Regions from separate parts of the Fundicoccus sp. Sow4_F4 genome, predicted to be linked through region 3. Evidence: riboswitches for the same ligand, from Rfam matches in the RefSeq annotation. Region 3 holds a riboswitch; each other region holds the start of a gene.

What was found. Region 3 has a riboswitch for magnesium ahead of mgtA (magnesium-translocating P-type ATPase). Riboswitches for the same ligand answer to the same signal wherever they lie in the genome.
Region 1: it holds a riboswitch for magnesium, as region 3 does, so the genes downstream of both, mgtE (magnesium transporter) here and mgtA (magnesium-translocating P-type ATPase) in region 3, are expected to answer to the same signal.
Region 2: it holds a riboswitch for magnesium, as region 3 does, so the genes downstream of both, mgtE (magnesium transporter) here and mgtA (magnesium-translocating P-type ATPase) in region 3, are expected to answer to the same signal.

What each region holds. Positions count from the first base shown of each region.
Region 1 covers NZ_JBQKLQ010000009.1:102,785-107,363, reverse strand. Annotated here, with positions in the region: gene ACTQ5J_RS12165 (ABC transporter permease subunit) at 1-718, shown strand, start outside; gene ACTQ5J_RS12160 (aldo/keto reductase) at 990-1,823, shown strand; M-box (ykoK) riboswitch at 1,906-2,069, shown strand; gene mgtE (magnesium transporter) at 2,272-3,618, shown strand; gene ACTQ5J_RS12150 (ABC transporter ATP-binding protein) at 3,828-4,579, shown strand, end outside.
Region 2 covers NZ_JBQKLQ010000004.1:47,091-51,669, reverse strand. Annotated here, with positions in the region: gene mgtE (magnesium transporter) at 421-1,767, opposite strand; M-box (ykoK) riboswitch at 1,945-2,107, opposite strand; gene ACTQ5J_RS07210 (ABC transporter permease subunit) at 2,802-3,119, opposite strand; gene ACTQ5J_RS07205 (FAD-dependent oxidoreductase) at 3,377-4,579, opposite strand, start outside.
Region 3 covers NZ_JBQKLQ010000001.1:414,034-418,612, forward strand. Annotated here, with positions in the region: gene ACTQ5J_RS01940 (acetamidase/formamidase family protein) at 1-652, opposite strand, end outside; gene ACTQ5J_RS01945 (MerR family transcriptional regulator) at 820-1,590, shown strand; M-box (ykoK) riboswitch at 1,774-1,952, shown strand; gene mgtA (magnesium-translocating P-type ATPase) at 2,370-4,579, shown strand, end outside.

The DNA.
Region 1 (4,579 bases), on a different contig from region 3:
ATTTATTAGCGAGGAAATTATAGCCTTAGACGAAAATCTGGCACCTGAACTCGCGCGAACAGAAACAGTAATGAATCGGGCAGCTGCAGAAACTAGTCAGGATAGCGAAGCACAAGAACAGATGCAGGATAAAAGGCAACTGCCAGTTATCGTAACGGAAGACAATGCCAAACTCTTATTGCAAATGGTCATTGATTCTTCAGCAGACGCATTAAAGATTAATGCTGAGCAAGTCAGTGAGAATATGACTTTAATGAAGGATCCGATTGCTTTAGAAGCTGCCACTGACGCAACTGGCTTATCTGAAGCACAAGTTATTAACATGGCGAATCACGGGATGGTATCTTCTGCACGTTCAGTCGATATTGCGCTAGAGTTCGATTTAGAAGTCTACTTATGGTTGATGCTAGGACTGTTGCTAACAATCCTAGCAATGAGTTCTATCTCATTCCTCGCGTCCACCTTTTTCAACCGAACGGGCTTTGCCTTAGCAGTCGGTGGTGGGGTACCATTTGCTTTCTTCTTAATTACTATGGTTCAGCAGTTAATGGATAGCCCAGGTGCGCTCAAGTATCTGACACTAACAAGTTTATTTGATACAGAGACGATTCTATCGGGTGGAGACTTTGGCTGGGGTTTAATTGCTTTAGGCGCAATTGCATTAATTCTCTATATAGCGTCAAATATTATTTTTGTTAAGAAAGATTTACCCCTGTAATTATCTAGGAGTTTAGTTACTAATAGAGGGTTGGGTGTTTTTTGTGGGAAGTGAGCCACTAAAACTTGGCTGAGCGATTAGGTGAGCCACTAACTCAAAGACATCGCTAAAAAAAATGGACGCCCCTTCCAGCCAATGCGTATCCAGACAGCCTATCCATAGTGACTAGGAGCTGTCCCGATTAAATCCCACTCAACACTCAATCAAGGCCCGTAAACTTCAAAACCTGCCTCCTTTCATGCTATACTAGCCCTAAACAAGGAGGGGTAACGTGACTGAACATTATGTATTATCAGATGGATTTCAAATTCCAAAAGTTGGGCTGGGGACTTATCAATTAAAAGGAGTGGATGGCTCAAGGCGAATTGAACAAGCACTGAATGTAGGCTACCGTTTGCTGGATTCAGCCTTTAACTACGAGAATGAAGGGACGGTCGGACGGGCAATTCGCAACAGTGGTGTTCCCCGTGATCAAATCACCTTCACGTCAAAATTAGCAGGGCGCCATCATGATTATCAACTAGCCTTTGAAGCGATTGAAGAATCAGTGATGCGATCTGGTTTGGATTATATTGATTTATATTTGATTCATTGGCCGAACCCAAAGGAGAACAAATATGTGGAAGCTTGGCGAGCCTTAATTGATGCGCAAAGAGCTGGTTTAGTTCGTTCGATTGGAGTATGTAATTTTCTGCCGGAACATATTCAACGTTTGGAAGACGAAACAGGAATTCTGCCGGTCATTAATCAAGTTGAACTGCATCCTTACTTTAATCAGGCAAAGCAACTAGAATTTGATCAAGCAAATAAAATCATCACTCAGGCTTGGAGTCCTTTAGGACGCCAGAACGCTTCATTAAATGAAGCAATTATAACTGAAATTTCCAAGCGGTACAATCGTAGTAATGCACAAATTGTCCTAAGATGGTTACTGCAACTAGGTGCCTTACCGATTCCTAAATCAGGACACATCCTTCGCCAAATAGAAAATTTATCACTCTTCGATTTTAACTTGTCGGCAGAAGAAGTCGCGTTGATGAGTACGTTAACCCGTGAAGATGGTCGTAATAAAGACCAGAATCCGGCCGTATATCAGGAGTTTTAAGGACTTTAGATGGACAATTGTCTGTCAATCAGTTATAATTAAACAGTTGTCAATGACCACAACACTACAACACCACAAAATTAAATAACCTTGTTAGGTGAGGCTACTGAACTAGAGATATGCTGCTGCCCAGAAACATCCAAAGATGCCAATGGGTCAACAGGAATTTCCGAATTAAGGAAATTTTTAACGCAGCTGGGAAATCCCTATGCTGTTCAGAGCTAAAACTCGACGAAGAGGTGCAGCGTTTTTTAACGATTATAGTAAATTAATCTATATCAATCAGCATACTCTTTGGGGTGTGCTTTTTTTTGTGTTTAGAAAACTTCCAGGAGGTGAGGAGCATGGACCCAAGTCCCGATTTTCAGAGGTGCAAATTTAGAAATATTACAATAAATAATCAAGAAGCAGGGTGCCCGTGCACTCTATTTTGGAAGGAATGAAACGAATGATGAATTACGAAAAAATTTTTAAAGCAGCTAAGCAAAACGACCGTGAGGGCTTCCGAGCATTATTCTTCGGACTCCACGTGAAAGACCAAATGGATTTATTTCATACCCTATATCCTCAGAATAAACGTAAAATTGAAGACTTTTTAATGCCGGACGAGTTCGCTAAATTATTTGAATGGATGACGCCGAGCGAACAACAAGAGCTGCATGAGATTTTCTCAATAGACTATATTGGTCAACTCGTGTCATATATGGAAGTTGATAATGCTGTAAAATTTTTAACCTACTTACCTGATCAAGAAGCCACACAATTGCTCGACTTACTTCCAACAGACAAGCGACACTCAATTGAAGAACTACTGGCTTTTGAACCTGAAACTGCCGGTTCAATCATGAATAAAAGTTACCTGGTTGGGCGTGTCGAAGAAACAATCAAGAATGTCACTGACCGCGTTCGTCGCTTAGCCGAAGAAATTGAAACGGTCTACTATATTTACGTGGTGGATAACTCTGGAAAATTAACGGGCGTTGTTTCCTTACGTGATTTAATTTTGCACGCCGAAGAAACCGTTTTGGGTGAAATAATGAGAACACGACTTGTATCAGTCCGTGCGACCGAAGACCAAGAAATCGCAGCCCTACTCTTACAGGAGTATGATTTAGTTGCGCTACCGGTGACGGATGCTAGCGAGCAAATGCTTGGGATTATTACGGTTGATGATGTAATGGACATTATTGTCGAAGAAACGACTGAAGATTTTAAAGAATTTTCGGCCATCAGTAAATCGAAGAAACAAGCGACTAACGAAGAATCAACCTGGAGTATCGCTCGTGAACGGCTGCCTTGGATCATTATTCTGATTTTTCTAGGGATGATTAGTGCCGGATTAATTAATTCATTTGAGGAAACATTGAATGAGGTCGTCTTACTGGCAGCCTTTATTCCGATTATTATGGACTCGGCCGGTAACGTGGGAACCCAATCTTTAGCGGTAGCCGTTCGGAAAATTACGATTGGTGAGAACCGTAAAGGGAATCACTTAGGCAAAGTCGTTTGGCAAGAATTTCTAGTCGGAGCTATCTTAGGTTTGGCAGCAGGGGTGACTTTAGGACTAGTTGTCGCAATTTTCTATGGCAACAGCTTATTGGGCTTAATCATCGGTATTTCTCTCTGGATCACATTGTCCGTATCAACTGTGGTTGGCGCAGTGATTCCAATTTTAATCAATAAATTGAACATTGATCCAGCGGTCGCTTCTGGACCGTTCATCACGACCATTAATGACACGTTTGGCTTATTGATTTACTTTTCGATTGCCACCCAATTGTTGCATTTATTATAAATCGTTGACTCCCTTACTTCAGTGAAAGGGAGTTTTTCAGCAGCCAAAATATGAAAGAAAGCCTGTCTGCTTTAACTAACAATAGCTGATTGATACCCACAATTATAGTCAAGGTAGTGAAGACCTCATGATTAGTTTTCAAGGCTCTTTAAGACCTTGGAACAATTTGTTATAATAATGATTAGAATGTATTAGGAAATGAGGAAGTTATGTTCGCGATATTTAGAAAGTTAGGATGGTTTTTCAAAATGCGTTGGAAAACCTACAGTTTAGCCATTGGTGGCTTAATCGCTTGTGCGATTTTATCCGCAATGATTCCGTTAATTATTGGGCGTTTAGTCGACCAAATGGCACAGGGAACCATTACTTGGGATGGTTTGATTCAACAAACAGGCTTTTTGTTGGCGATTGGCGTGTCGATGTACGGCCTGCGTTATATGTGGCGTAGTAATTTATTTGGCAACTCTACTTTACTAGAAGCGATTATGCGTAATCGTTTGTTTAGTCACTTTACGAAAATGGACCAAAAATTCTACAATGATTATCGTACGGGGGATTTGATGGCACACGCGACCAATGATTTAGCTGCTTTACGTTTTGTGGCGGGTGGAGGCATTATGACTTTGGTGGATTCTTTGTTTATTACTTTGTTCACTTTGCTTTCGATGTTTTTCTTAATCGATTGGCAGTTAACCTTAGTGACAATTCTACCTTTTCCCTTGTTAATTTTTGTAGCACGTTATTTAGGCCAATTGATTAACAAGCATTTTCATGGATCTTTACAGTCTTTCTCAAAAATGAACGATCACGTCCAAGAAAGCGTCTCGGGCATGAAAGTCATTAAAGCTTTTGGTGAAGAAGAGGAAGATTACCAAGATTTCGTCAAAGAAACAGAGAATGTCGTTGAAAAGAATCGAAAAGTTTACCTGATTGATTCAGCTTACACGCCAGTAATTGATGT
Region 2 (4,579 bases), on a different contig from region 3:
TTTTGGATATTGGCTAAGAAAACAAACAGAAACGAAGACTCAGTAAGAGTCTTTGACTATCAAAATTTTGCTAAATCCCACCCCCACCAAAAAAAGAAGCACCCTCCAATTGTCTGGAGGGTGCTTCTTATGAAAGGTCTATTAATCATTAGGACAGGCAGAATTAGTCTTACACGGTAATCATCTATTGATGTCTTATCATTTCCACAAGACATCGAAGCCTATAAAGGGTGCGTGTGTATCTGTTTTTAAACGATAAGCTCATGATGAATGATAGGCAAACACGCTAAGACCCTGGCTTACTAATCAAGCGATTCTTGGTGAAAGCCACAGACTTTCGATTGCTAATAAAGCGACTGATGACAGATCCCACACATCTAACTAAAGATTCAATCCCTCGCCCACTACTACTCTCAAAGCTTATAATAAATGCAACAACCGAGTGGCGATACTAAAGTATATCATCAAACCAAAGGTATCGTTGATGGTCGTAATAAATGGACCTGAAGCAACGGCTGGATCGATTTTCAACTTGTTAATTAGAATCGGAATCACCGAACCCACCACTGTTGAGATACTCAACGTAAACCATAGGGAAACGCCGATAATAACAGCCAATAAACTATTGCCGTAGAAAATCGCGACAACTAAACTTAACGTCATGCCAGCTGCCGCACCTAAAATTCCTCCGACTAAGAATTCTTGCCAAACGACTTTGCCTAAACTTTCACCTTTACGATTATCACCGATGGTAATCTTACGCACAGCTACGGCTAAAGATTGCGTGCCGACATTACCGGCTGAATCCATAATAATTGGAATAAAGGCAGCTAATAAGACTACTTCATTTAACGTTTCTTCAAAAGAATTAATAAGCGTCGCACTAATCATTCCCAAGAAAATCAGAATAATTATCCAAGGTAATCGCGCTCGCGCGATACTCCAGGTCGTTTCTTCAGACGAGACAGGTTGTTTAGATTTACTAATCGCAGCAAATTCATTGAAGTCTTCCGTCGTTTCTTCAACAATAATATCCATCACATCATCGACCGTAATAATCCCCAACATCTTGCCCGCTGTATTTATAACAGGCAGTGCCACCAAGTCATAGTCTTGCAACAATTTGGTTGCTTCTTCTTGGTCTGCGCTTGAATCCACAGACACAAGGCGTGTCATCATCACTTCGCCTAGCGTTTGCTCTTGTGCATGTAAAATTAAATCACGCAAAGAGACCACTCCATTAAGCTTTCCCGCCTGGTCAATGACATAAATATAATACACCATTTCTACTTCTTGAGCGAGTCCTCGTACACGTTCTGCCGTTACCTTAATCGTATCTTCAACTTTGCCTACCAAGAAGCTTTTGTTCATCACTGAACCAGCCGTTTCCGGATCGAATGCCAATAACTCTTCTATTATATATCGCTTTTCTGCCGGCAATAAATCCAGCAGTATGTTTGAGTCTGAATCTGGCAGATAATTCAAAAGCTTCACCACATTATCGCCTTCCATATGCGACAACAATTGGCTAATATAAGACGCCGTAAAAATTTCATACAACTCGCTCTGCTCGTCCAGCGTCATCCATTCGAATAATTTAGCAAACTCACTCGGCGATAAGAAATTTTCGATTTTACGTTTGTTTTTGGGATACAGCGCATGGAATAAATCCATTTGGTCTTTTACGTGTAACCGGAAGAATAGCTCCCGGAATGTTTGACGCTCGTTATGTTTGGCTGCTTTGAAAATTGCTTCGTAATTCATCATATCAATCAATCCTTCCAGAAGGTGCATCCTGGCACCCTTCTTTTTTACTATTTAATGCTTTAAATAAACACCTTATTGAATCCGGCCTGGGGTCCATACGCCTCACCTCCTAGAATTTTCCAAACAAAAAACACGCCCCGAAGAGCGTGTTTATCTATAGACTGATCCCATAAAAAATCTGCTCCTCTTCGTCGAGTTTTAGCTCTGTATAGCATAGGGAAGCCCCAGCTGCATTAAAAACTTCCTTAATTCGAAAGTTCCTGTTAACCCATTGGCATCTTTGGATGTTTCTGGGCAGCAGCATTTCTCTATACAGTAGCCTCACCTAACAAGGCTATTTAATTAACATACTTAACCATTATACCTAAACCAGCCACTGAAGTCTAATCAACAAGATAACCCTCTTGCCTTCTCAGATAATCACTCAGGGAAAATAAGCATCATCATTACCTAAACTAAACGTAAACAAAGGCCGCAAGCCCCACCGCCCAGAGCCAATAGTCTCTAATCGAACGAAGGGGCGCACATATAACTAGCAGGACTCTAACCACTAGTTGACCAACGTTATTTTCAACCCACGGTCTCATTCTAGCTTTCAAGCTTTTATAAGTTTCTCTTTTGATTAGGCTACACTAAGTTAGACAGTAAAATTAAGGTCTAGTAGAATGAAATAAAAGAACTAATGTGTTTTATATTTGAGTTTTTTCACATCTGTGTATTATACATAGAATGACTTAGTGTTTTTATTGAATTTAAAGGCCTCAAATAAATTAACCGGTTGTCTTCTCAAATAAATTAATTGACTCGTAATGTCTTCAATCAATGAAGCGTCTAACCATTTATTCTACGACAGCAACTCAGTTAAAAACAACTGCCACCCGCATAATACGAGTCACAGTTCATCTTTTATTAGTCAGCATACAGCCACCTTCTAAGGCTTAACCTTTCGCCGCTCCACTCATCGTCAAGCCCTTGGACATATGATTTTGGGCGAAATAATATAGGATAAAGGTCGGCATCATGTTAATTACCGATTAAGCTGCCAATTGGCCATAAGCGGCATACCCGTATTTGCCAAAGAATTGATATAAAGTAACTGATGCTGGTAATTTACTAGGTGAGGATAATAAAATATAAGGCACAAAGAAATTTCCCCAGCTGCCTATATATGTAACTATTGCTACTGTAAACACGCCAAGTGTCATCAGCGGTAAGATAACCCGTCTGATTCCTTCCAATCTCGAAGCTCCGTCAATCCAGGCGGCTTCCTCCAATTCAGGCGATACGCCATCCATAAAGTTCTTCATCATCCAAATACCAAAAGGTAACTGAGACGCGGTTAAGAAAATCATCGTAGCTAGTAAAGAATCCGACAGCTAGTCAGATTCTATTTTTAACGTGTTAACTCAGCAATCCAGTTGACATGTTAAACTATCTAACGTATTAACCCACTTCTCCAGTTGGTACATTAAAATAATCGTCACCAAAAAACGAACCAACCTGCGGAATTCCTCCGACAGATTGGTTCGTTATATATTATATTACTGACCTAAACCACTAGGCTTTCAGTTTCCAGTCCTCGAAAACCAAATCTGTCCACTTGCTATCCCTACAAGCCAGCTGCTTCCATTGCGTTATTCAAGGCTTCCATAAAGGCATTAGAAGAAACACTTGCCCCAGAGACAACTTCTAATTCAGCTGTTTGGGCTTCAAGTGCCTGCTCGGCTAACTCATTCATTGCTTCAACCCCAATGCCAGCTGTTTCGGATTGTTCGGTGATTTGAATATCAACTACTTGATCACCTTCAACAGTAATTTGAACTTTCACACGTCCACCAAAGCCATCATTGGATTGTCCTTCAAAGACATTATCCGCCGCCGGCCCTTCTTCAGCATCAGCATCAGCTTCTTCCACCTCAAGCTCACTCTCATCACTAGCTAACCAAGCGTCAATTTCTGCGACTTTCTCAGAATGAGGCATGGCTGCTTGACTCAAGTTGCGTTGTGAGAAGTATTCGGCTTTATTCGTTTTAGTCAAAGTGTTGGTTTCTTGTCCCGCAAAGTCTTGATTGAGACTCGTATCCGAAGTTGCTAGTCCAGATTCATCAACCGAAACGGCAGATTTACCCGCAATATAACCACTCGTTAAGACGCGACCTAGACCGTGAACACGCATCCCACCACTCGCTTCACCTGCCGCAAATAAGTTAGGTATCGTTTGGCCATAAATATCAATCACTTGCATATTACCATCAACGCGAATACCAGCTAAGGTATCATGCATACTTGGCGTCGCCCAGAGTGCATAGAAGGGTCCTTCTTCAATTGAATGAACCAGTGTTTTTTCACGTTGCCAATCCTCATCATAACCCGCTTCAACAAAACCATTATAACGCGTCATGGTTTCTACCAAAGTTTCTGCATCCATTTCGACTTCTTCATGGTATTTATTGACCACCATCGCCGCTAATTCTTCTAGAGTATCGGCTTTAAAGGCATAACCTTCCGCATAGTCAAGAACTCCTTCGCCGTCGATATCCCAGCCATTACGCTCAACTGCTGCTTGATCCATAATCGCCCATAAAGGACCACCATAGGCTTCCGCATTGCCATCACCTTCAAGGTCAACAAACGTGCCTGATAAGGCTTGGTCAAAGAAAGGCTCACGTGCTGTATCCATTTGACCGTAAGCATATTGATCTTCGTTACCAATTCGCTCACCTAACATATTAACAATCACCAGACTGTCATAATCTGGCACAATGCCGTTCGTGCGAACGAGTGGCCAAATCACACTTTTATCTGTCCAGCC
Region 3 (4,579 bases):
CTATTAAAGGTAAAGGCAGTGTGAAATCTTTAAGTACTTCGACTTTAACTGTGACTTCGCCGGCAATTTCTAAACCAGCTCCCATTATCTCGCCGTCTCCCATCGTGGCATGTAGATCACCCAAGGCTAAAAGTGCCCCTTCAACATTAACAGGTAAGTAGAGTATACTGCCTTCTGTCATTCGTGTCGTATCAAGATTTCCGCCGTGATCATGAGGCGTTCCTGTATTAATTCCTTCACCAGCTGGAGCAGTGCCGATGACTCCAATCATTTTACGCAAAGGTATTTGAATACCTTTGTAGTCAACGTGTGTGTCTGAGACTGGACAAATAATGGTTTCTTCAGCTTCTATGCGATGTGCTAAACGACCAAGGCCAGGGGCGGTGACAATCGCTCCTTTATCGGCAAGGCTAATTTTTTCAATCGTTACTTTTAAAACATCACCAACTTCTGCACCTTGAATAAACAAGGGTCCGGTAGCTGGATTTACCTGACTAAAATCAATCGAACTCACTAAATCATCTTCAGTTAACACAGTATTCGAAAAACAATCTAAGGTTTCAAAAATTACAGTTTCACCATTATCAGCGGTTATAGCGGGGGCATTATGACGATCCATTGTAAAAATTACATGTTCACTCGAAATTTTCATTAAGTTTCCTCCTTGATTTGACTATAACTATTAGTATGGTTAGCTGTTAGGCAAAAGTCAAAGTTAATGGTCACAGAAATGGTAAACTAAACTTAAAGAAAAAATGCTAATTAAGGCTTGACCTTAACGTAACGTGAAGGTTTATGCTATAGAAGAGAGGTGAGGTAATGGAATATTCAATTAGTCAGTTAGCAAGAATTTCAGGAGTGAGTGCACGCACTCTGAGGTATTATGATGAAATAGCGTTGTTGTGGCCCAAACGAATTAACTCAAGTGGTTACCGAATTTATGGAGCGAAGGAAGTCAATTTGTTGCAACAAATACTATTCTATCGTGAAATTGGAATTAATCTAGAAGAAATTAAGGCGATAATTTATGCAGAGGATTTCAATCTTCAGGAGGCTTTAGAAAATCATTTACTTCAACTATCTCAAGAAAAGAAGCGGATTGAACGTTTAATGAGTACTGTGAATGACTCAATTCAAGCGCTAAAAGGAGAGAGAACAATGACAGATAATGAAAAATTTGCGGCTTTTAAACAAGAACTCATTGACGATAATGAACAGAACTATGGTCAAGAAATTAGAGCAAAATATGGAGAAAAAACAGTTAATGCTTCAAATGCTAAAATGGCGAACATGACCGAAGAGCAATGGTTGGAGTTTCAACATTTAGGTGAATCAATCAATCAGAAGTTGGCGATTGCGATATCGGATGGTAATCCAGCTAGTGAATTAGCTCAAGAAGTCTGTGAACTACATCGACAATGGTTACTATTTTCGTGGCCGGAAGGGCATTATAGTCCTGAAAAACATTATAATTTAAGTTTGATGTATGTGCATGATGAAAGGTTTAAGGCTTATTATGATGGGATAACACCAGGTGCAGCTGAATTTTTACATAAAGCGATTGGTATTTATACTGCTATGGAAAATTAGGTGGCTGTTTGGTCAAGAAGACAGGAATGTCATTCGATGATGATCTATAAACGAAAAGAACCGTAAACAATCCTAATACCTTCGTGTTTAAAATAGGACACTTCTTTACTTAAAAAAATTCCGAGTTGACAATAATATTTACTGCTGTATACTGTTGAGTTGTAAAGTAATTACATAAAATTTTAAATGATTTGTTAGGCGAGGCTCCGCTACAAACACAGGCTACTGCCCAAAAACGTCGAGAGACACCAATGGGTATAACAGGAATTGTCGATATAAGGCTCTTCTTAACGTAGCTAAAAATAAACAACTGTTTATTTTTTACGTTGTAACGTGCTAAAGCTCCACGAAGAAATCACAGAAGCTTTTTTTGTGCACTTTTGAGCCCTCACTAACGATTAGTGGGGGATTTTTTGTTTTTATTTTATAGTTTATGAATGTTTGATGGGAGGGAACAATATGGTAAAAAGTTGGATCTAATAAACAATCTATTAAGTTGTCGTTTAGGTTACTTACGAGCAGTCGCTCAAGCATTAAAAGGAGGTTGAAAACAAATGGATGATAATAGTCGAAAGAATCGCAGCTTTAGGCGGAAAATGAATCAAAAGAATATAAACAAGTTATTATCTATTTGTTTGTAACCACCTGAAAATTAACTGCCTGAAGCCCAAACATAGAAGGAGGCAAACACATGTTATTACTAATAATTGAGTTGGTTGTTTTTATTGGTATTGCACTGTTGTTACTAAATCACTTCTGGGGAAAGAAGGTAAAATAATATGACAAAAATGAATAATAACCGTAAAGTGGACTACAACCACTTTGCAGAAATGAACATAGCTGAAATTATGCAAGAATTTAAAACAACGATGCAAGGTTTCAGCGAAGAAACAGCAGCAGAAATTAGAAAAGAATTTGGTAATAATGAAATTGAGTATGGTGAGAAAACACCATTGTGGTTAACAGTACTAAAAGCCTATTTCACACCATTTACCTTAATTTTATTAGCATTAGCTGCAATCTCATTTGTGACTGAGTTTATCTTAGCAGATGCAGGTGATAAAAGTTTGGTAACTGTATTGTTAATTGTAGTGTTAGTTGTGATTAGCGGTACGATGAGCTTGATCCAATCGGTTAAGGCAAATGATGCAGCGGAAGAATTACAACAAATGGTAAAAGTTACCACGGCAGTAAAGCGTGATGGTCAGTACCAAGAAATTCCATTACAAGATATTGTCATGGGTGACTTAATCAAGTTATCCGCGGGAGACATGATTCCAGCTGATTTACGAATCATTCAATCAAAGGACTTATTCGTATCACAAGCTTCACTAACAGGGGAGAGTTATCCTGTTGAAAAGAAAGCAGAATTAGGCACAGAAGCTTCCGATAGCCCAACAAACTTAGAAACCTTAGCATTTATGGGGAGTAACGTTATCAGTGGTAGCGCTGAAGGAATGGTAATTGCAACTGGCAATCAAACAATGTTTGGTCAAGTTGCAAAAGAAGTTACGGCAGACGCACCTAAGACAAGTTTTGAAATCGGCATCGAAAAAACATCGCATTTATTAATTCGTTTCATGTTGATTATGGCACCCTTAGTTGTGTTAATTAATGGTGTAACGAAAGGTGACTGGTTACAAGCGTTACTATTCGGTTTATCTGTAGCCGTTGGTCTAACACCGGAAATGCTACCAATGATTGTAACAACGAACCTAATTAAAGGTTCTAATGCAATGGCTAAGGAAGGTACTATCATTAAGAATATCAATTCAATCCAAAACTTTGGTGCGATTGATGTGCTATGTACAGATAAAACAGGAACCCTCACACAGGACAAAATAGTACTTGAATACCACTTGAACTTAGAAGGGCAAGAAGATGAAAGAGTACTGCGTCATGCTTACTTAAACAGCTACTATCAAACTGGTTTAAAAAACTTGATGGATGTTGCAATTATTGAGGCAGCCAATGAAGAACTGAACACTAATGCAATCATTTACGAAAAAGTTGATGAAATTCCATTTGATTTTGCACGTCGTCGTATGAGTGTCGTCGTTGAAGATACGAATGGTAAAACTCAAATGATTACCAAAGGTGCGATTGAAGAAATGCTCGCAATCTCTGACTACGTGGATTACGCAGGTCAAGTATCGCCTTTAACCCAAGAAGCTAAAGAGATGGTGTTAGAAAATGTGCGTCGTTTAAATAATGATGGTTTCCGTGTAGTAGGGGTCGCTCAGAAGACAAACCCAAGTGTTGTTGATGAGTTCTCAATTAGAGATGAAGCCAATATGGTGTTAATTGGGTATCTAGCTTTCTTAGATCCACCGAAAGAAACAACGAAAGCAGCGCTTGAAGCTTTAAAAGCCCATCAAGTTGAAGTGAAAGTGTTAACCGGAGATAATGCACTTGTAACTCAAGCAGTTTGTAAACAAGTAGGAATTGATGCGTCTAAATACATTACTGGTGAAGAAGTAGCTCTTTTAAGTGAAGAAGAATTATCAGTTGTGATAGAAGAGCATTCAATTTTTGTCAAACTAAATCCAAGTCAAAAAGCGACGATTACGCGTTTATTAAGAGAAAATGGTCATGTCGTTGGTTTCCTTGGTGATGGAATTAATGATGCACCCGCAATGCGTGCAGCGGATGTTGGAATTTCCGTCGATACAGCAGTTGATATCGCTAAAGAGTCCGCAGATGTGATTTTATTGGAAAAAGACTTAATGGTTTTAGAAAGAGGTATAGTATCAGGGCGTAAGATTTTTGGGAATATCATGAAGTATATTAAAGCGACGACAAGCTCAAACTTTGGGAACATGTTCTCTGTGTTGATTGCAAGTATTTTCTTACCGTTCTTACCAATGATGCCGATTCACTTATTATTCTTAGGCTTAATTTATGATGTATCATGTATCGCAATTCCTTGGGACAAAATGGACGCAGAATACTTAGAAGAGCCTAAGAAATGGGATTCAAATAGTATAGG